DNA from 4 places in the Streptomyces sp. NPDC088387 genome. Region 1 is predicted to be linked to each of the others. Evidence: riboswitches for the same ligand, from Rfam matches in the RefSeq annotation. Region 1 holds a riboswitch; each other region holds the start of a gene.
The links. Region 1 has a riboswitch for cyclic di-AMP ahead of ACIQAC_RS06890 (peptidoglycan DD-metalloendopeptidase family protein). Riboswitches for the same ligand answer to the same signal wherever they lie in the genome.
Positions count from the first base shown of each region.

Region 2: another riboswitch for cyclic di-AMP. It lies ahead of ACIQAC_RS08265 (M23 family metallopeptidase); the one in region 1 lies ahead of ACIQAC_RS06890 (peptidoglycan DD-metalloendopeptidase family protein).
Region 3: another riboswitch for cyclic di-AMP. It lies ahead of ACIQAC_RS36220 (transglycosylase family protein); the one in region 1 lies ahead of ACIQAC_RS06890 (peptidoglycan DD-metalloendopeptidase family protein).
Region 4: another riboswitch for cyclic di-AMP. It lies ahead of ACIQAC_RS33290 (C40 family peptidase); the one in region 1 lies ahead of ACIQAC_RS06890 (peptidoglycan DD-metalloendopeptidase family protein).

Region 1 covers NZ_JBIVNC010000002.1:521,573-526,871, forward strand. Annotated here, with positions in the region: gene ACIQAC_RS06880 (TetR/AcrR family transcriptional regulator) at 222-833, shown strand; gene ACIQAC_RS06885 (SGNH/GDSL hydrolase family protein) at 895-1,713, opposite strand; gene ACIQAC_RS06890 (peptidoglycan DD-metalloendopeptidase family protein) at 1,921-2,913, opposite strand; cyclic di-AMP (ydaO/yuaA leader) riboswitch at 2,918-3,085, opposite strand; gene ACIQAC_RS06895 (tyrosine-protein phosphatase) at 3,601-4,398, shown strand; gene ACIQAC_RS06900 (DUF6126 family protein) at 4,415-4,531, opposite strand; gene ACIQAC_RS06905 (helix-turn-helix domain-containing protein) at 4,528-5,163, opposite strand; gene ACIQAC_RS06910 (aspartate aminotransferase family protein) at 5,253-5,299, opposite strand, start outside.
Region 2 covers NZ_JBIVNC010000003.1:19,930-25,228, reverse strand. Annotated here, with positions in the region: gene ACIQAC_RS08280 (alginate lyase family protein) at 42-1,253, shown strand; tRNA gene ACIQAC_RS08275 (tRNA-Met) at 1,362-1,435, shown strand; gene ACIQAC_RS08270 (PP2C family protein-serine/threonine phosphatase) at 1,589-2,731, shown strand; cyclic di-AMP (ydaO/yuaA leader) riboswitch at 2,938-3,095, shown strand; gene ACIQAC_RS08265 (M23 family metallopeptidase) at 3,107-4,153, shown strand; gene ACIQAC_RS08260 (PrsW family intramembrane metalloprotease) at 4,206-5,299, opposite strand, start outside.
Region 3 covers NZ_JBIVNC010000019.1:103,861-109,159, forward strand. Annotated here, with positions in the region: gene ACIQAC_RS36200 (exopolyphosphatase) at 1-14, opposite strand, end outside; gene ACIQAC_RS36205 (DUF501 domain-containing protein) at 224-748, opposite strand; gene ACIQAC_RS36210 (septum formation initiator family protein) at 827-1,303, opposite strand; gene eno (phosphopyruvate hydratase) at 1,426-2,721, opposite strand; gene ACIQAC_RS36220 (transglycosylase family protein) at 3,072-3,767, opposite strand; cyclic di-AMP (ydaO/yuaA leader) riboswitch at 3,771-3,966, opposite strand; gene ACIQAC_RS36225 (transglycosylase family protein) at 4,164-5,297, opposite strand.
Region 4 covers NZ_JBIVNC010000016.1:79,917-85,215, forward strand. Annotated here, with positions in the region: gene ACIQAC_RS33280 (ATP-dependent Clp protease proteolytic subunit) at 1-503, shown strand, start outside; gene ACIQAC_RS33285 (hypothetical protein) at 510-818, shown strand; cyclic di-AMP (ydaO/yuaA leader) riboswitch at 1,158-1,365, shown strand; gene ACIQAC_RS33290 (C40 family peptidase) at 1,369-1,842, shown strand; gene ACIQAC_RS33295 (ATP-binding protein) at 1,969-2,427, opposite strand; gene ACIQAC_RS33300 (helix-turn-helix domain-containing protein) at 2,640-3,497, shown strand; gene ACIQAC_RS33305 (DUF397 domain-containing protein) at 3,508-3,732, shown strand; gene ACIQAC_RS33310 (8-amino-7-oxononanoate synthase) at 3,905-5,032, opposite strand; gene bioB (biotin synthase BioB) at 5,180-5,299, shown strand, end outside.

The DNA.
Region 1 (5,299 bases):
CTCGCAGCGCAGGCGGGAACGTACGACAGCCCGCGCCGGCACGCGGCAGACACTGTCCAGGCCTGCGCCGGCACGCAGCACATACCGTCCAGCCCCGCGCGGGCACGCGAGACGTACGGCTGGGGCACGCGCGTGCCGCGGCCTACGGGCACCCGCCCGCCCGGTGGCGAGCCGTACCCGACCCGCTGCCCCCGGTGACCACTGGCTATAGGGTGGCCGCCGTGGCGAGAGTGCGGTTGAGCGTGGAAGAGCGGCGCGAGGAATTGCTGCGGGCCGCCATCGAGCAGATCGAGGCGCGCGGGGTCGCGGCGGTCCGCATCGCCGACGTGGCCGCGGCACTCGGCGTGAGCAACGCGCTGGTGCTGTACCACTTCTCCACCAAGGAGAAGCTCGTCGCCGCCGCGTTCACCCACGCCGCCGCGGACGATCTCGCCCATCTGCGCAAGCTGTTGGGCCGCCGGACCACTGCCCTGCGCCGGCTGCGCTCCGCCGTCCGCTGGTACGCCCCCACCGGCCAGGCCAAGGGCTGGCGGCTGTGGATCGAGGGCTGGGCCGTGGCGCTGCGCGAACCCACCCTCAAGGAGGTCACCCTGGATCTCGACCGCCAGTGGAAGGCGGCGATCACCGAGGTGATAGCGGAGGGTGTGGCCGCCGGCGAGTTCCGCTGCCCGGACCCGACCGGAACGGCCCTGCGCCTGACCGCCCTGCTCGACGGACTCGCCGTACAGATGACGTCCTACGCGGGCGCCGGCGCCGTGTCCCGCACGCGCGCGCAGCAGTGGGTGGACGAGGCGGTGGGCCGGGAACTGGGCCTGTCACCAACGGCCTTCTGATCCCCCGGCCCACCAGAGCCCCTTCCGGCACCGCGCATCCGCACAGCCACGCGCCCCCGGCCTACGCCACCGAATCGATCCGCAGCCTGATGTCCTGCGGCGACAGCGCGCCCTTGGCCGTCACATGGTCCCCCGACGACTCGCCGCGCAGCCGGCGTCCGATCCACGGCACGAGGTACTGCCGCGCCCAGTGCACGTCGTCGCGGCGGACCTCCAGCGTGCCGCGCGGCGGCAGGGCGGGCCAGGACTGTTCGGGGTCGGCCGGTACGTCGACGCCGAGGGCGAGTCCGGCCCGCAGCGCCACGCGCGTGTGCCCCTCGGGGGAGAGATGGAGCCGGTCGCCGTCCCAGGCCCGGCGGTCCTGGACGGACTTCAGGGACCACAGGTCGAGGACGGGACAGCCGTACCGGTCGGCGACGGCCCGCACATGTCCGTTGTAGGTGGCGATCTTGCCGCGCAGATGCCGGAGCACCGGCACACCACGGGTGTCGAAGCCGGTCGTCACCATCACCGTGCCGGCCGCCTCGGCCAGCAGGGCGACCGCGCGTTCGAACCGTTCGGCAACGTCGTCGGGGTCGGTGCCGGGGCGCAGGATGTCGTTGCCGCCGGCACTGAAGGAGACCAGGTCGGGCGCGAGTCGCGCGACCCGCGGCACCTGGTCCGTCACGATCTGGTCGAGGAGTTTCCCGCGTACGGCGAGGTTCGTGTAGGTGAAGTCGCCCTCCGGGCACCGGTCCGCGAGCAGTACCGCGAACCTGTCGGCCCAGCCGACGAGCGCCCCGTCGGGGCCGGGATCGCCCACACCCTCGGTGAAGCTGTCCCCCAGCGCCACGTACGACCCGATCTCTGCTCTGCTGTCACTCTTCGAATCGTCTGCCACGTCGCACCATGATTCCCCTTCGAATGTGACTTACGCGACCGTAGGGCGGGGTTGACGGGCGGTGAGATAAGCCACGGACCAAGCCTTGGTCAAATGCGGAATAGTCCACGGGTCCCGCAACACATCCCGATATCCACCGGTACGCACCGAAGGCCGGACCCGGGGATCGTGGGTCCGGCCTTCGGAGGTGGTCGCGCGACGGGGGTCTCAGCCGACGGAGAGACCGTGCGAGCGCAGGTAGGCGACGGGGTCGACGTCGGAGCCGTAGTCCGGCGTGGTGCGGATCTCGAAGTGCAGGTGGGGGCCGGTCACGTTGCCGGTCGCGCCCGAGAGGCCGACCTGTGTGCCGGCGGACACGGACTGGCCCTGCGAGACGGACAGCGAGGACAGGTGGGCGTACTGGGCGTAGAAGCCGTCGGCGAGCTTGATGACGACCTGGTTGCCGTACGCACCGCCCCAGCCGGCGGAGACGACGGTGCCGCTGCCGACGGACTTGAGGGAGGTGCCGGTCGGGACGACGAAGTCGACACCGGTGTGGTAGCCGCTGGACCACATGCTGCCCGCCATGCGGTACGGCGTGCCGACGGCGGCACCGGCCACCGGGAGGCTGAAGCCCGAGGCGTTGGCGGTGGTCGTGGACTGGTCGCCGGAGGACGACGCATCACCCTGCGCCTGGCTGGAGTTGGACTCCTCGGACTTCTGCGTCTTCTGCGACGCGGTGGAGTCGGAGGACTCGGCCGGCTTCGAAGCCTGTGTGTCGGTGCCGGCGGGCCTGTCGGCCGCCTTCTTGCCGATGGAGAGCTTCAGACCGGGGTGGATGAGCGACGGATCGCTGCCCACGGCCTCGCGGTTGTCGTCGTAGATCCGCTGCCAGCCGCCGGTGACGTCCTGCTCCTCGGCGATCTTCGCGAGGTAGTCGCCGACCTTCACCGAGTAGGTGTGCGCACCGGACTTCGGGGTGGCGGTCTTGGTCGCGGTCTGCTGCGCGACGGGCTGCTCGGTGACCGTGCGCGGCAGCGACTCCTGCGTGGCGGTGAGAGTTCCGGCGGCCTTCTCCGTGACGGACTGGCCGGTGGCGGCGTGGGCGCCGGCGGCCCCCATCAGCGGCAGTGCGAGTGCGGCGCCACCGGTTCCGGCGACGGCGATCGAGCGGGTGAAACGCTTGCTCTTGGGACGGCGGTGCTTACCCTTCGCGGGCATGGCGAATTCCTCTCCGGCGCCTGCGAGGTGAGCTGTCGGGTGCGGGCTGGAGATGCCCGGCCGCGCGGGGAACGCGGCTGAACCCCTAGCCGTTCCGGAGACCGGAACAGGCGGTAAGTCCTGTGGGTCCCCCGCTCCTGCCGAGGCACGGGTGAGTGGGCGGCTTCCGGGCGGCGGCAGGATTCGGCGTTCCGTCCGGATTCGGTGGTGAACGTAAGCGACCAAGACGCAAAGGGACAAGCAAGAGGTTCCACTCGAAGGTCCCCTTCTTGATCCGTACGGGGAATTCCCGGTCACCCTCCGTCGAAGCGGTACACGCCGAATTCCCAAAACCCCTTGAAAAGCGGCCTGATTACGTGAACATGACGGGCGACACACGGTCACGAATATGACGCTGCTCACGTGACAGTGCTCCAGGTCCCTTTATTCCAGAGCGAGTTGGAATCCACGCATCAATTCGGACAGAACTCCCAGATGTGACGCAGGAGGAGAAGTGTCGCATTGAGTGGCACAGTGAAATCACAGACTTCTTTACGGGGGTTTCGTCCGTTTCGCGACACCGTTCCGCAGGAGGCCTCGACAGGAGGCCTCGACACCGTTCCGCGCGAGGCCTTGTCGTATCGTCGAGGTGCCCCACGCCGGCCGGCACCCGAGCCGGGCCGGCGGTCCGACCGGGAGGAGCCCCCCGTGACGCAGCAGGTCCCGTCGACCGAGCCACAGCTGGAAGCCGTGCGCAACTTCCGGGACGTGGGCGGGCTGCCGACGGTGGACGGCCGCCGGGTGCGTCGGGGAGTGCTGTTCCGCAGCGGGCATCTCGCGCACGCGACCGCGGCGGACGCCGTGTTCCTGTCCTCCCTCGGACTGCACACGGTCTTCGACTTCCGCAACGCCGCCGACCAGCGCCTTGAGGGCCCGGACATCGAACTGCCCGGCGTCCGCAACGTGAACCTGCCGCTGACCGACCCGGCACACGGCGCCGAGTTCTGGACGATGATCCGCGAGGGCGACCTGGACCAGCTGCGCACCCTGCTCGCCGACGGCAGGGCGGCGAACCGGATGGTCGAGTCGTACCGCACGATCGTCCTGGAGCGCACCGCCGAGCACTCCCGGGTGCTGCACGCGCTCACCGAGGACAGCGTCCCGGCCCTGATGCACTGCGCGGCCGGCAAGGACCGCGCGGGCATCTCGGTCGCGGTGACCCTGCTCGCCCTGGGCGTGGAACGCGAGGCGATCCTCGCCGACTATCTGGAGTCCAACGCCAAGCACCGCCGCTACCAGGTGCGGCGCAGCAGCAAGGCCCCCTCCGCCCACTCCCCCGAGGTCATGGAGCTGATCAGCCCGCTCTTCGACGCGCGCGCCGAGTATCTGACGACGGCCTTCGACACCATCGAGGCGACCTGGGGCGGCGTCGACGGCTATCTGGAGCAGGGTCTGAAGCTGACGCCGGAACTCCGCGACCGGCTGCGGCAGCGCATGCTCGACTGAGCCCGCGCCGCCACCGCTACTTCGCGCCGACCTCGAACAGCAGGTACAGGAACGCGGCGAAGACATGCCCGGCGGCGACGTAGATGAACAGCCGCACCCAGACTCCGCGGTTGCGCTTCGCGGTCTCGCTCATGGTGTTTCTCCCGTCGTCGGGCCGAGACAGAGCGCGGCCGTGGGGCTCTGAAGCAGGGTGTGTACAAAGAGCAGCTCGACGCCGGCCGGGTCGCGGGCGGCGATGCGGTGCGGGGTCAGGGAGTCGAAGTGCGCGCTGTCCCCGGGACCGAGCTGGTGCACGGCGTCCCCGAGGCGCAGCCGCAGCCGGCCCCGCAGGACGTACAGCCACTCCTCGCCGGGATGCACCCGCACGATGTCGCCCTGGGAGCCGTGCGGTACGTGGACGCGCAGTGCCTGCATCCCGCGGCCGGAGGCGCCGGCCTGCCAGTACGTCCAGCCGCCGGCCTCGGTCGGTTCCATGTCGGCGGCGCGCAGCACGGCGTCGCGTTCGGCGACCGTCTCGCCGAGGAGTTCGGAGACGGTCGTACCGTAGATACGGGCGAGCGCGAGGAGCATCGGCAGTGAGGGCTGCCGCCCGCCGGTCTCCAGCCGGGAGAGGTGGGCGGGCGAAAGACCGGCGGCGCGGGCCGCGGCCTCCAGGGTGAGCGAGGCCCGGCGGCGCAGGGCGCGCAGCTGCGGGGCGACGGCCGGCAACTGACCGGCGGCGGGCTCGGGGCCGGGCTCCGGTGCCGCGTCGGGAGAGGGGCTCATACCCTCCATTCAGCCGGAGTCTTACCTCCAAGGCAAATCTCTTGCCTCAGAGACAAGCTCCGGCGTTCACCCCCGCGGGTGCCAGGATCTCACCGGTTGGCCACCGCCTGCTTGACCAGGGTCTTCCCAAAGTCCC
Region 2 (5,299 bases), on a different contig from region 1:
CGCTGCCTGTGACGTGGGCGGTGGATCAGGTGGAGGTCGCGATGCGGGTCGTGGGCGGACGTGTGCTGGTGGGCGTGGTGCTGGCGGCGACGGGGCTCGCCGCGTGCGGCACCGAGTCGGGGTCGCGGAGCATGGCGCGGGCGCTCCCCGCCGACCAGGCGTTCACCCACCCCGGCGTGCTGGTGGACAGGGCCCAGCTGGACGCCGTACGGGAGAAGGTCACCGCGGGGAAGCAGCCGTGGCTGAGGGCCTACCTCGACATGCGGGACAGCAGATACGGGTCGTACAAGTACCGGGCCCAGCCGCACACGACCGTCTCCTGCCCGGCCGGTGACCTGCCCGGCCGGGGCTGTGTCGAGGAGCGTGAGGACGCGATCGCCGCGTACACCCAGGCCCTGCTGTTCACCGTGACCGGCAAGCGGCAGCACGCCACGAAGGCCGCCGAGATCATGGACGCCTGGTCGGCGAAGCTGAAGCGGCACACCCGGGTGAACGCCGGGCTCCAGGCCGGGTGGGCCGGGAGTACCTGGGCGCGGGCCGCCGAGATCGTCCGGCACACCCCGGGCGCGGACTGGCCGCAGGACCGGGTGCGGCGGTTCGAGGGGATGCTGCGCACCGCGCATCTGCCGTACGTCACCAAGCGGGTGCCCGAGCGCAACGGGAACTGGGACCTGGTCACCGCCGACGCCGCCATCTCGATCGCCGTCTTCCTCGACGACCACAAGACCTTCGACCATGCCCTGACCCGGTTCCGCGAGCGGGTGCCGGCCGTCTTCTACCTGGCGAAGGACGGCCCGCTGCCGAAGAGCCCGGTGGGTTCCGGCATCCGGGACCAGAAGCAGCTCAAGGCGTTCTGGTTCCGCCCGCGCGCGTTCAAGGACGGCCTCTCCCAGGAGACCTGCCGCAACTTCGCGCACGTCGGCCACTCCGTCGCGGCCACCGCCCATATCGCCGAGACCGCCTGGCACCAGGGCGTCGACCTGTACGGAGACGCCAAGGACCGGCTCCGGGCGGCCCTCGCACTGCACGCCCCGTACCAGGAGGGCCGGGCGGCGCCGGGGTGGCTGTGCGGCGGCCGGGTCGAACGGGACATGGGCCCCGACCTGGAGGTCGCCCTCAACCATCTGGAGAACCGTCTCGACACCCCGGTCCCGGCCGCGCACCGGCTCGTCCACCGCTCCCGCCCGGCCGGCACCGACGACCTCTTCGTCGCCTGGGAGACCCTCACGCACGCGGACAATCCGGGGGACTGAGCACGGCCCCGCCCGCCAGGCCGCGGGGTTTTCCGGAGGGGCAGCGGTGGCCTGCGTAAACGCGTGTGCTTTTGGTCCCGCGGATGGCGTACACTGAAGTCACAACGGCGCGGGGTGGAGCAGCTCGGTAGCTCGCTGGGCTCATAACCCAGAGGTCGCAGGTTCAAATCCTGTCCCCGCTACTGAAAACTCAGGGCCCGGAATCCAGATCATGGATTCCGGGCCCTGAGTGTTTTCCCCCGCGATCCGCGTGCGTCCCCGCGTGATCTTCCACCGGGTCATCCGGTCGGCCCGCCCGACTGGCCCGTCGACCCCGCTGCGGCAACCCTGGTGAGGTGACTCCCGACCCCGTGACGGAGGGGCCGTATCCCGTACCGCAGCGGCACATCTCGTACGCCCGCCGCTTTGTGCGGCTGCTGCCGGTGCTGCTGATCGTCGGCGGCGCGATGTACGAGTACTTCACCCCGAAGGAGTTCACCGCCGTCCCGTTCTTCACGGCCGCGCCCCTGGTCGCCGCCCCGCTCTTCGGGCGGCGGTACACGATCCTCACCGGCCTGGCGGCCGTGATCACCGTGGCGGTGATCCATCTCCGGCTCGATGTGATCCTCGGCGCGGAGTCGGTCACCGAGACGATCACCGTGCTGACCGTCTCCGGGCTGGCCCTCCTCATCAACACCCTGGTCCGGCGCAGCGACGAACGGCTCGCCACCGCCCGCCAGATCGCCGAGGCCGCCCAGCGGGCGGTGCTGCCGGAGCCCGCCGAGCGGATCGACGGGTTCGAGATCGCCGTCCGTTACGAGGCCGCGCAGGCCGGTGCCTTCATCGGCGGCGACCTGTACGCGGTGCAGGACTGCCCGGCCGGGGTCCGGCTGCTGGTCGGGGACGTGCGCGGCAAGGGCATGGGCGCGGTGGCGGCCGTGGCCGTGCTCATCGGGACGTTCCGGGAGGCGGCCGAGCAGGAGGCGACCCTGGAGGCGGTCGCGGGGCGGCTGGAGCGGGCGCTGGCCCGCGAGGGCGACCGGCGCGCGGGGCTCGACGCGGTCGAGGGGTTCACCACCGCCGTACTCGCCGAACTCCCGCACGGCGAGGGCGTCCTGCGCATCGTGAACCGCGGTCACCCCGGGCCGCTGCTGCTGTACGCGGACGGCGCGCTGCGGCCGCTGCCGGCCACCGAGCCGGCGCTGCCGCTCGGGATGGGCGATCTCGGCAACTGGCCGGACCGGGTGGAGGAGTACGCGTTTCCCGCCGGGGCCATGCTGCTGCTGTACACCGACGGGGTGTCCGAGGCGCGGGACGCGCGCGGGGAGTTCTTCCTGCCCGAGGAGCGGCTGTCCGGCCGGGTCTTCGCGGGGCCGGGGGATCTGCTGACCACGCTCGCGGAGGACGTGCGGCGGCACACCGGGGGCCGGATGACGGACGACATGGCACTGCTCGCCGTACGCCGGACGGGGGCTTCGTCACAGCCGGTAAGTGAGTGAACGCCCTCCGCATAACATCTGAGTCACCGTCAAAACTCTTGTGACATACGTGGCGTGGTCAACTCGCCCGATTTTCGCCGCTCATGGCCCGTACGTCCGGCGGGAAAGCGTTAACGATCAAGTGGAACCGCTTGGAAATCACCCCCCGGTTCTATTAACGTCCGATAACGCAGCGCGGTCGTCCCAGCCGTCACAAGAGACGGCTCCGTGCTCAAGCGCCGAATTCCGCAAGGGAACCGGGGAACCACCAACTTGGGGTGAATCGGGCGTATGTGGTCGTGGCAACACGGCACATATACGCGCGTAGGAGACCTTCCTGCTCCGAACCCGTCAGCTAACCCGGTAGGCGAGAAGGAAGGAAAGGAGTACGCCTACGTGGCGTCCAACAGGCCTGCTCCTGAGGCCCCGTTCGTCCCCGCACAGCGCACCGAGGAAACCTTCGGTTACGGCGCCCCCCGCACCGACGAGGGCCCGTGGGAGGAATGGAACCCCACCGCCGAGACCGTCCGCCCCGTGCGCGGCCGGCACCGCGTCTCCAAGCAGCGCGGCGGTGGACTCGCCCGTAGCTCGACCGTCCTGGGCGTCGGTGTCATAGCCGCCGTCGGCGCGGGCGGTATGGCCACCGCGCAGACCGGCAAGCCCCCGGTGTCCATCTCCATGCCGGACCTGCCCTCGGTCGGCAGCCCCTTCGGCTCGGACGACGGCGACGACACCGAGCCCCTCTCCCAGACCTCCAGCACCCCGCTCAGCAGCCTCGGCGTGTCCACGACCGACACCGAGCAGGGCACCTCGGACGCCGGTGAGGTGCTGCGCACCCGCATCCTGGCGCAGGCCGAGAACCAGCAGAAGCAGCTCGACACCAAGACCGCGCAGCTCGCGCTGGCCAAGGCCGAGAAGCAGGCCGCCGACGCCGCCGCCAAGGCCGAGAAAGAGGCCAAGGAGAAGGCCGCCGCCGCCAAGAAGAAGGCGGAGGAGGAGGCCGCGCAGAAGGCCGAGGCCGAGCGGCTCGCCAAGCTGGCCAAGGAGTTCACGCTCCCGACCTCCTCGTACACCCTCACCTCGACCTTCGGTCAGGCCGGCGCCCTGTGGTCCTCCGGCTACCACACGGGCCTCGACTTCGCCGCGCCCACCGGCACGCCGATCAAGGCCGTGCACGGCGGCACCATCACCGAGGCCGGCTGGAACGGCTCGTACGGCTACAAGACCGTGCTGACCCTCGATGACGGCACCGAGATCTGGTACGCCCACCAGTCGTCGATCGGCGTCAGCGTCGGCCAGAAGGTCACCACCGGCGAGGTCATCGGCCGCGTCGGCGCCACCGGCAACGTCACCGGCGCCCACCTCCACCTGGAGGTCCACACCCCCGGTGGCGGCGGCATCGACCCCATGGCGTGGCTGCGCGGCAAGGGCCTCAACCCCTGAGCCGAGTTCCCCTCACGGCCCTGACGACGAACCCTCGACGTCAGGGCCGCTGTTATGAGCGGTACGGGTTGTAGTAGGCGGGGTGCGGACCGACCGGGCCGTAACCGCCGTAGCCGCTGTGAACGCCGTAGCCGCTGTGGCCGCCGTACGTGGGCAGGGGCCACGGGGTGATCACCGGGACCGGTGGTGCGGTGGCCCGTGCGGCGTGGTCGAGGGCGGGACGGGCGATGTCCCGGCGCCGCCACAGCTCGTTCAGCAACGCCCGCTCGCGCTCCACGAAGTCGGGGCCCGCGAGACCCCGGCGGCCCCGGCGGCGCAGAAACGCCAGGGACGTCGCGTACGACTCGTACTGGGCCACCGCGCGGGCGGCCGGTCTGCCCAGGTGGCGGCCGGCGTACTCACGGGCCAGACCGCGGGCCCGCATCGAGCCGAGCGCGTAGGGCTCCGAAGGGGCCAGCCAGCCGGCGGCCGCGTAGGCGGGCAGTTCCTCGCGGACCAGGCGCAGTTCGCGCTGCCGGGTCCAGATCATCAGCCAGGTCAGCAGCGCGAACGCGGGGACCATGAACACGCCGTAGACCGCGAAGAAGCCGTAGTCGCCGAAGGTCGACGAGCCGTTCCAGAAGGCGTGCAGGCCCATCGCCAGCAGCAGCCCGGACAGGGGCAGCAGAACGCGGCGCACCTGCTGGCGGTCGCCGGCGAGCGCCGCGAAGCCGAAGCCGATGCCGGTCAGCACGGTGAACAGGGGGTGCGCGAACGGCGACATGATGATCCGGACGAAGAACGTGGCCGCCGTGACCGAGGCGATGCCGCCGTCGCCCGTGAGCTGGTCGGTGCCGAACGCCGTGCCCAGATACAGGATGTTCTCGGTGAAGGCGAAGCCCGTCGCGGTGAGACCGGCTATCACCACACCGTCGAGGATCCCGGTGAAGTCCCGTCTGCGGAACAGGAAGACCAGCAGGATCGCGGCCGCCTTCGCGGACTCCTCGACGACCGGCGCTATCACGGTCGCGCCGAGGGTGTCCGCGCCCGTCGGGTCGGCGGTCGCCGTCGCTATCCATCTGGTGGCGAAGCTGTTCGCGATGATCGCTATCAGCGCCGCCGCGCACGCGCCCCAGGCGAACGCGAACACGAGGTTCCGCCACGGTC
Region 3 (5,299 bases), on a different contig from region 1:
GCGACGCGGGTCATAGGGGGTCCTTCGGATCGTGGGTTCTGGGGGCCTGTTGGGGGCCTGTTGGGGGTCTGTTGGGGGCCTGTTGGCGGGCGCCGCCCCCGGTCTTCAGTTTGAGGACGAGGCCGATCCCGGCTTCTTCCAGCCCGTCCGGCGTTTGAGGACGAGGCCGTTCAGGCCGAAGCGGGGGTCCGGGGGCGCAGCCCCCGGGAAGGGCAGCCGGGGTTCACTGCTCAGCCGTCGGCAAGACACACGTGCCCTTGGCCCACCACTCCGGCAACAACGCGATCGCCTCGTCCCCGAGCGGATTCACCCCGGGCCCCGCGGCCAGACTGTGCGCCACCAGCACATGGAGACACTTCACCCGGTCCGGCATACCCCCCGCGCTGGGGAACCCAGTGAGCTCCTCGATCTCGTCGCGCCGCCGCACATAGTCCTCGTGCGCGGAGCGATACGCGGAGGCCAGCTCCGGATCCGACTCCAGCCGGGCCGTCATCTCCTTCATCACGCCGTTGGCCTCCAGCGTGCCGATCGCCGACGCGGCCTTCGGACACGTCAGGTAGTACAGCGTCGGGAAGGGCGTGCCGTCGGGCAGCCGGGGCGCGGTCTCCACCACGTCGGGCTGCCCGCACGGGCACCGGTGCGCGATGGCACGCAGTCCGCGCGGCGGCCGGCCGAGCTGCTGCTGGAAGGCCTCGACGTCGGCGTCGGTGGGCTCGGTGCGCACGGTGGGCGGCGGGGGCGTCTCCATGACTGCTTTCTACGACTTCTCTCTCACGGCCCTGAACGCTCTACAGGCTCTACACGCTCTACGGGCTCTACAGGTGGGTCACTGGTCGGCGGCGTCGGACTTGTCGACGCCGTCCCAGACATTGGAGTACCAGGGCCGGTCGGCCGCCCCGGTGTCGGTACGGGACTGCTTGGCCGCGTCCGGGTCGATCACGACGTACCCGGTCTCGCCCGGCATCACGTAGTGCAGCCGCTGCCGGATCTGCTGCTCGGCGTACGCGTCGTCCTGCCAGCGTGCCTTGAGGTCGCGGAGGTCCTCGACGCGCTGCTGGGCCTGGCGCTGCTCGCGCTCCAGGTCGGCGATCTCGGCGCGCTGGGCGACGTACTGCCTTATCGGGTAGGCGAGCGCGACGACCAGGGAGCAGACGACGAGGGCGAGCAGGGCCGCGCGGCCGGTCAGCCGGGAGCGTCGGGCCTGGCGGCGGGTCTGCGAGCGGTAGACGCGCTCGGCGGTCTGCTCGCCGAGGATCCGCAGCCTGGTGGCCGTGGAGAACCGGTCCCGCTCCTTCAGGGCCATGCCCCCGCCTCCCGTTCACACGCGCGTACGTCCCCGCACACGGTACGGGACCGGGTACGGGGACGTACGTACGACGCTTCGTACTGCGCGGCTACGGCGCCGTGGTTCAGCCCTTGCTGTGTCTACTGGTCCGCAAAGCGGAACCGCGGGAACGCGCTGCGCCCGGCGTACACCGCCGCGTCGTCGAGGATCTCCTCGATGCGCAGCAGCTGGTTGTACTTGGCGACGCGCTCGGAGCGGGCCGGGGCGCCGGTCTTGATCTGGCCGCAGTTGGTGGCGACGGCGAGGTCGGCGATGGTGACGTCCTCGGTCTCGCCGGAGCGGTGGGACATCATGCACTTGAAGCCGTTGCGCTGGGCCAGCTCGACGGCGTCCAGGGTCTCGGTGAGCGAGCCGATCTGGTTGACCTTGACGAGCAGCGCGTTGGCGGCGCCGTCGTCGATGCCGCGGGCCAGGCGCTCGGGGTTGGTCACGAACAGGTCGTCGCCGACGATCTGGACCTTGTCGCCGAGACGGTCGGTGAGGACCTTCCAGCCGGCCCAGTCGTCCTCGAACAGCGGGTCCTCGACGGAGACGAGCGGGTAGGCGGCGACCAGCTCCTCGTAGTACTCCGTCATCTCGGCGGCGGAGCGCTCCTTGCCCTCGAAGAGGTACTTGCCGTCCTTGTAGAACTCGGAGGCGGCGACGTCGAGCGCGAGGGCGATCTGCTCGCCGGGCACGTAACCGGCTTCCTTGATCGCTTCGAGGATGAGGTCGAGGGCCTCGCGGTTGGAGCCGAGGTTGGGGGCGAAGCCGCCCTCGTCGCCGAGGCCGGTGGACAGGCCCTTGCTCTTCAGCACCTTCTTGAGGGTGTGGTAGACCTCGGTGCCCCAGCGCAGCGCCTCGGAGAAGGACTCCGCGCCGATCGGCGCGATCATGAACTCCTGGATGTCCACGTTGGAGTCGGCGTGCGAGCCGCCGTTCAGGATGTTCATCATCGGAACGGGCAGCAGGTGCGCGTTCGGACCGCCGAGGTAGCGGAAGAGCGGCAGGTCGCTGGCCTCGGAGGCGGCGTGCGCGACGGCGAGCGAGACGCCGAGGATGGCGTTGGCGCCGAGCGAGCCCTTGTTGTCGGTGGCGTCCAGGTCGAACATCGCCTGGTCGATCAGGCGCTGCTCGGTGGCGTCGTAGCCGACGAGCTCCGGGCCGATCTGCTCGATGACGGCCAGGACGGCCTTCTCGACACCCTTGCCCTGGTAGCGGTTGGGGTCACCGTCGCGGAGCTCGATGGCTTCGAAGGCACCCGTGGAGGCGCCGGACGGAACGGCGGCACGACCCGTGCTGCCGTCGTCGAGGCCGACCTCGACCTCGACCGTGGGGTTGCCTCGGGAGTCCAGGATTTCCCGGGCTACGACGACGTCGATGGACGGCACGAGCATCTCCTTCGTGGATGTGACGCGGTGGGGCAGGACCGCAGCGGCTCTGCGAGACGAGCCTAACCGGCTTGGTGCGTTCGGCCAGCCGGTCGACCATCCCGCGGACAGAACCGATCGTAAAATGTTTCCGAACGAAACAAAGACGGGTGTCCAAGCCGTGGCGTACGGCCGGCCACGGTGGTGTGCGAAGGCATAGAAAAGCCCCGTCCCGGTGCGTACGGGGGAACGCGCACCGGGACGGGGAACCCGCGAGGGACGGGGGGACCCGCACGGGAGCCTCTGAGAGGAAGCACCTCAAGCATGGGGGGAGAGGCTGTGGGGGGACTGGGGCTCGGCTGTGCGCGAGCCGTGGGTCACTTCAGGTGCAGCTGCTGACCCGGGAAGATGACGTCGGCGTCGTCGACGATGTCCTTGTTCAGGTCGAACAGCTTCGCCCAGCCGCCCTTGACGTCGTGCTCGGCGGCGATGGCGCTGAGCGAGTCGCCCTTGACGACCTTGTACTCGCCGTCGCCCTTCTTGACCTTGGCGCCGGTCGGCGTCGTGACGGTCTCCTTCTTCGGGGCGGCGGGGCGCTCCTGCGAACGCGACGCGCTCTGCTCCTCCGAGGAACGGTCCGTGCCGCTCTGCGACTCGGTGGAGGGCTGGCTCGGGGTGGTCGAGCCACCGCCGTTGTAGGCGGCGTTGGACAGGCCGACGCCGCAGACCGGCCAGGCGCCCTTGCCCTGGCCCGCGAGGACCTTCTCGGCGATCTCGATCTGCTGGGCCTTGCTGGCCTGGTAGGCGGCGGCCGCGTACTTCGTACCGCCGTAGGCGGCCCAGGTCGACGGGGAGAACTGCACGCCGCCGGAGTAACCGTTGCCGGTGTTGATGGACCAGTCACCGCCGGACTCGCACTGGGCGACGGCGTCCCACTCGGACGCGGTGGCGGCGGAGGCGCTGCCGGCCGCCATCAGCGGGGCGGCGACGGCGGCACCGGTGACACCGGCGAGCGCGACGACACGGGTGGCCTTGGACGGGCGGCGGTGCTTGCCCTTGCCGGAAAACAGCATGGTTGATCCCCTCACCGACGCCTGCGAGGTGAGCTGTCGGGTTCGGGCCGGTTGAGTTGCCCGGCCGTGTCTCGTACGAGGCTTTCGTCCCGTACGGCACGGCTACACCCCAAGCCGGTTCCGACATCGAGTCACCTCGACCGCCGGGCCCGGCACTTACCTGTGGGTCCCCCGCTCCTGCCTACGGCGCTTGACGCGACGACTGTTCCCGGACGACCACCGGCAGGATTCGGCGTGGCGGTTGTCGGGGCTCACTGCTGCGAGCGGTGTTGACCGTAGACACGCGATTCGCCGAATTTCAAAGACGATCAGGGCTTCTGAGACTCATCCCACACTTTCACCAAACCGGACATTCAGCGCGAAGTGTGACGCGAACTCCCGTTGCCTTTCGTCCGGTTAGGCCCCGAGTTCCAGGGTCTGACCGGGGACGATGCGGTTCGGGTCGGTACCGATCGACTCCTCGTTCTCCGCGTAGAGCTTGCGCCATCCGCCGTCGAAGCCAAGGGAGTCGGCGATGGAGCAGAGAGTGTCACCGTTGCGGACGGTGTAGGAGCTGTCGAGCGGGTCGCGTGCGTCGCCGCTGCCGCGCGAGGCGTGACGGCCGGAGGAGCCCGCGGAGGCGTCCGGGGAGATGACCGTACGGTCCCCCACGGCGTCCTCGTCGGCGCTGTTGCCACGATGGCGGCCCGTGCCGGAGAGCGAGCCGGTGTCGACCAGGTACGAAGAGCCGACTTCCTGCGGGAAGTTGTCCGATTCATCGCCGTTTGCCCCGGAGGGGTCGCCGGCCGGGTCGGCGGCGGGGTCGCTCGGCGAGACCGGGGTGGCCGAATCGTCCGTTCCGTCCGGCTCACCCGAGGGGTCGGTGTCGCCCGAAGCGTCACCGGAGGGCGAAGTGGACGAATCGGACGGCGAGTCCGAGCCGTCGGAGGAATCGGGCGACTGGGACGGGTCGGACGATCCGGTGGAGTCGGAGGAGCCGGAGGAATCGGTCCGGCCGTCGGTCGAGCCGTCGGAACCGTCCGTGTTGTTCGAACTGTCCGAATCGTTCGACCCATTCAGGCCATTCGAGCCGCTGGAGTCGTTCGCGTCGGACTCGCTGGAGGAGCCGGACGTCGCGTCGCCCCCCACGCCGGTGTCGACGTCGGCCGGCTTGGAGTCCTGCGTGAGTCCGTGGACCAGGCCGCAGACGGACCACGCGCCGACCCCCTGGTCGGCGAGGATCCGCTCGGCCACGGCTATCTGCTGCGAACGGCTGGCCTGGTCGGCACTGGCCGCGTAGTCCAGACCGCCGTAGCTCTCCCAGTCCTGCTGGGTCACTTGCAGACCGCCGTAACGGCCGTTGCCCTCGTCCGCGCTCCACGCGCCGCCGCTCTCGCACTCCGCGACGGCGTCCCATGTGGTACCGCTCGCCGCGCTCGCGCCGGCGGCGCCGAGGAGCGGGATGGCGATGGCCGAGCCGGTCACGCCGGCCGCCACGAGGAGCGCCGGAGCCTGACGGGGGCGACGGTGGCGGCCGTTCCCGGGGAGCATGC
Region 4 (5,299 bases), on a different contig from region 1:
CCGCGGCGAACGACGTCATGGCCCAGTTCATGCACCTCGAGTACCAGGACCCGGACAGCGACATCTCGCTCTACATCAACTCCCCCGGCGGCTCGTTCAGCGCGATGGCGGCGATCTACGACACCATCCAGTACGTCGGCTGCGACGTGGAGACGATCTGCCTCGGGCAGGCCGGATCCATGGCGTCGGTGCTGCTGGCGGCGGGCACACCCGGGAAGCGGCTGGCGCTGCCGGGCGCGCGGATGGTGATCCACCAGCCGTCGCTGCCGGAGCCGGTCCACGGGCAGACCAGTGATCTCACCATCCGGGCCGCGGAGTTGGCGCGCGTACGCACCCGCCTGGAGGAGATGCTCGTACGGCACACGGGGCGGGCACAGGTACAAGTGAGCGCGGACATCGAGCGTGACAAGGTGCTGACCGCGCAACAGGCTCTGGAGTACGGCCTGGTGGACCGGATCGTCTCCAGCCGCAAGACCACAGGCCCGACGCCCGACGCGAGGTGACCGCCGATGCTGCGACCGGAAGACCCCCCGCTGCCCGCACTGACCCGCGCCGAGGGCGAGTTGATCGACCGCTACCTGGACGTCGTCGATCTGCTCGGCCGGGTCAATCCGGCGCAGAACACCGACACCTACAGCGGGTTGCGGGCCGCGCAGGCACTGGTGGCCCGTGCCACCGAGCTGCGCGACGCGCTCGCGCTGATGCACCGCCGGGGCGAGACCGCGCTGCACGCGCCGACGCTCGCGCGGGCGCTGACCGTGCTGGACGGCGAGCGCCGGACGGCGCGCGTCACCCTTCCGCCGCGCTCCGAGAGTTGACGCGACGGCACCTGAATCCGCATACTCACCGGCTTTCCCGGTCCGTCCGCGGCCGGTTTCAAACGGACCAAAAGGCGTACCCCCGTTCGGCGTATTCGCAGGTCGTTGCGCGGAACCCGCACGGTTGCGCAAGGCCCATCCCGCCATGGCGGAACTGGGGACTCCGCCGCTGGTCCGAGGGGTCATCAGGACGTTGACGCGCGTTCGAACATAGAGATGTCCACCCGAACGGGTGAGTGGTGAGTAACAACACAAATCCCCGGTTCCGTTGGGATTTTCGGACACAAGTAGGTGAAGATCCCTGACTGACGACAAGACCCCGCCACCGCGGCGGGGCGGTCCGGGCGGACGCCGAGTCCTGCCGCCTCCCGGATGACCGGTCGACAGGAGTGGATCGGCAGGAGTGGAGGACCCAGGCACGACGGGCCGCCGGAGCGCGCAGTTGGCTTCGAGCAGTCCTTGGGGTGAAGCCGCCTTCGGGCGGCCGGGCTACTTCGCCAGCCCGAATCCGACAGGTCATCCTTCACAGGCGGCTGACGAAGGGTTGCGCATGACCGCGCTCAATCGTGTCCCGTCGCTCATGGCTCGGGCCGGTACGGCCTCGGCCCTCACGTTGGTGGCCGTGAGCGGCTCCGTCGTGGTTCCGGGATTCTCCTCAGAGGCCTCGGCAGCCACGCCGGCAACGAAGGCGCTCCAGGTCGCGGCTTCGAAGAAGGGGTCCCCGTACAAGTACGGGGCCACCGGACCGCGCCGTTTCGACTGCTCGGGTCTGACGCTGTACTCGTTCAAGAAGGCAGGCAAGAAGCTGCCGCGTACGGCTTCCCAGCAGTACAACAAGACGAAGCACATCTCCGCCAAGAGCCGCAAGGCCGGCGACCTGGTGTTCTTCCACTCCGGCTCCAGCGTGTACCACGTGGGGATCTACGCCGGTAAGGGGAAGATCTGGCACTCGCCGAAGACCGGAGACGTTGTCCGTCTACAGAAGATCTGGACCAAGAGTGTCTGGTACGGGCGCGTGAAGTAGCTCCGAGGAGGCGGTGACGGCGCCCTGACGCGCCGTCACCGCCCTTCGGGCGGGCTGTGCTGCCCGCACCGGCCGCGCCGGGCTCAGCCGGCGCGGCCGGCGGCCGTGCGCCACTCGGACGCGTCTCTACGGCTCCTGCTGTCCCGCGGCGGTCACCGGTCTCGCCGGCACCGTCCACGGCAGTTCGATGGCGACGGTCTTGCCGCCCTCCCGGGTGGGCCGGACGCTCAGCTTTCCGCCGCACTCCGCGGCCAGCCAGCGGATGATCACCAGACCGCGGCCGTTGTCCTGCTGGACCGCCGCCGGCAGCCGCTTCGGAAACCGGGGATGACTGTCCGTCACCCCGATGCGCAACTGTTCGTCACGCTCCAGCGACAGGTCCACCGTGAAGGTGGGTGACTGCCCGAGGGTGTGCTGTACGGCGTTGGTGGTGAGTTCGGAGACGATCAGCCGGATGGTGTCCGCCAGTTCCGTGTTCGGCGGCAACCCCCATTCCGCCAGGGTGTCGACCACGTAGCCGCGGGCCGTGGAGACCGAAGCGGGATCGCTCGGCAGAGTGACGGATGCTTCGAGATGATCTGCCATGGCGACGTCGTCCCTTTCCCACGGGACCGCAGTCCGACACGGAGCGGATGGTTCGAGTACGGTCCCGGACTGGTGCTACGCCGCCAGACTGCCATTAGCGGGCCTGTCACGGTGGCGATCCACCAAGATATGCATATATCTGTCGCTCGAAGCGGTGAACTCTGCGACGGCAGAGCGTATTTGGGCGGCTCGGAAGGAGTAAGGAGTACCCCATGCAGCACGGTCCCGCGGTGCGCCGCCGGAAACTGGGCGCCGAACTGCGTGCCCTGCGCGCCCGCGTGGGCCTCACCAGTGGCGAGGCGGCCGCTCTGGTCGGCTGGCACCAGTCCAAGGTCAGCCGGATCGAGACCGGCGCGAGCGGTGTGAAACCGGCCGATGTGCGGTTACTCCTGGACGCCTACGGCGTCGAGGAACCCGAACTGCGGGAACTGCTCCTCGCCCTCGCGGGCTCCGAGGACCTCGGCCGGCACCACTGGTGGCACGCCTACCGGGGTGTGCTGCCGCCGACCTACCGGGACTTCATCAGCCTGGAGTCGCAGGCCAGGACGATGCGCACACTGGAGACCTCGGTGGTGCCGGGGCTGCTCCAGACGCCCGACTACGCCCGCGCGGTCACCCGGGCCGCCGTCGAGGGGCTCGACGAGCAGCGGGTCGACGCGCTGGTGGAGGTGCGTCTCGCCCGGCAGGACGTGCTGCTCGCGAGGCCGCCGCTGGAGCTGAACGCCGTCCTGGACGAGGCCGTGCTGCGGCGGGAGGTGGGCGGGCCCGACGTGATGGCCCGGCAGCTGGAACGGCTCACGGAGGCGGCCAGGCTGCCCCAAGTGCGGCTGCAAGTGCTGCCGTTCGCCGCCGGGGCGCATATCGGCGTCACCGGCCCTTTCGTTATCTTCTCATTTCCGAGCACTTCTGATCTGGACGTGGTTGTTCTCGACCACTTGACGAGTAGCCTCTATCTCGAACGGAAAGAAGACCTGGAGGCCTACAGCGAGGCCTTCAACACCCTTCGGATCCACGCCCTTTCACCCGAGGACTCGTTGGATTACATCGCCGGGATAGGTGACGGCGCATGAAGGAGGCACCATGACTGCACTGCCTCGACACGTACCTTCCAGTGACCGACTGCACGGCGTGCCATGGCTGCGCAGCAGCTACAGCACGGGCGCGAACAACTGCGTCGAGACGGCGCGGCCGCGCCGCGGCCCCTGGGCCGGACTGCTCGCCGTGCGTGACTCCAAGGATCCGGCCGGACCCGCGCTGCTCTTCTCCCCCGAGAGCTGGGCGGGGTTCACGGCCGCGTTCCGCTGATCCGGGCAAGCCACCACTCGGACCCGCTCCCAGACCCCTCACTCAGACCCCGTACTCAGACCCTGACCGAGCACCATCCGACCGATCACTTTCGATCAGCTCCGGGCCGCGTGTGATCCGGCCGACCGGCCGCGTCACACGTTCGAGCGACACACTGCCGTGGTTCGCCGACTCATGGTCGCGTCTCGCAGATGACCCGGACAGCATGTTCGACCCGTTCCTCGGAGAGGTCCGCGCGGGCCGTCAGCCGCAGCCGCGAGACCCCGTCGGGCACGGACGGCGGGCGGAAACAGCCCACGGCCAGCCCGGCGGCGCGGCACTCGGCGGCCCACCGCACGGCCCCCTCCGGGGACGGCGCACGCACGGAGACGACCGCCGCGTCGGGACGTACCGCCTCCAGGCCCTCGGCCGTCAGCCGCGTGTGCAGTTCCGCCGCCACACCTCGCGCCCGCCCGGCCCGCTCCGGCTCGCGGCGCAGCAGCCGCAGGGCCGCGAGAGCCGCGCCCGCAGCCGCGGGGGCGAGCCCGGTGTCGAAGATGAAGGTCCGCGCCGCGTTGACCAGGTGGTCGACGACCTTGGCGGGCCCGAGGACCACACCGCCCTGGCTGCCCAGTGACTTCGACAGGGTGGCCGTCACGACCACGTCCGGCGCGCCCGCGAGCCCCGCCGCGTGTGCCGCGCCCCGGCCGCCCTCGCCGAGCACACCGAGCCCGTGCGCGTCGTCCACCACGAGTCCGGCCCCGTGCTCGCGGCACGCGGCGGCGAGGGCGGGCAGCGGGGCGGCGTCGCCGTCGACCGAGAACACCGTGTCGGACACCACGACCGCCGGCCCCTCGTGCGTGCGGAGCGCCTTGCGCACGGCGTCGGGGTCGGCGTGCGGGACGACCTGGGTGGTGCCGCGGGCCAGCCGGCAGCCGTCGATCAGGGAGGCGTGGTTGCCCGCGTCGGAGACGATCAGCGAGCCGTGCGGGGCCAGTGCGGTGACCGCGGCGAGGTTGGCCGCGTAGCCGGAGGAGAAGACGAGTGCCGCCTCGAAGCCGCAGAAGCCGGCCAGCTCCCGTTCGAGCTCGGCGTGCAGTTCGGTGCTGCCGGTCACCAGCCGGGAACCGGTCGCGCCGCCGCCCCACGCGCGTGCCGCCGCGGCCGCGCCCTCGACGACCTCCGGATGCCGGGCCAGACCGAGGTAGTCGTTGCCCGCGAGGTCCAGCAGCGGCGAGTCGGCGGGGCGCGGACGCAGCGTCCGTACGAGTCCGGCGCGCCGGCGCAGCAGCGCCTGCTCGTCGATCCAGCCGAACGCCATGGCTCCTCCGGGGTTTTTGTAGGCAGTGCACAGACCCTAGTCGCAGGTCCGGGCGCCCACTGTGTGGTGATACCCACACGTCCCGGGCCGCCTATTGTGCGAACTCTCCTTGGCCCGAGGGACCTCTTTAGGACAGGATCGCCTCTCATGGACCTGCTGAACACGCTGGTGGACAAGGGGCTTCGGCGCGAGCTGCCGACCCGCGAGGAGGCGCTCGCCGTCCTCGCGACTTCCGACGACGACGTCCTCGATGTGGTGGCCGCGGCC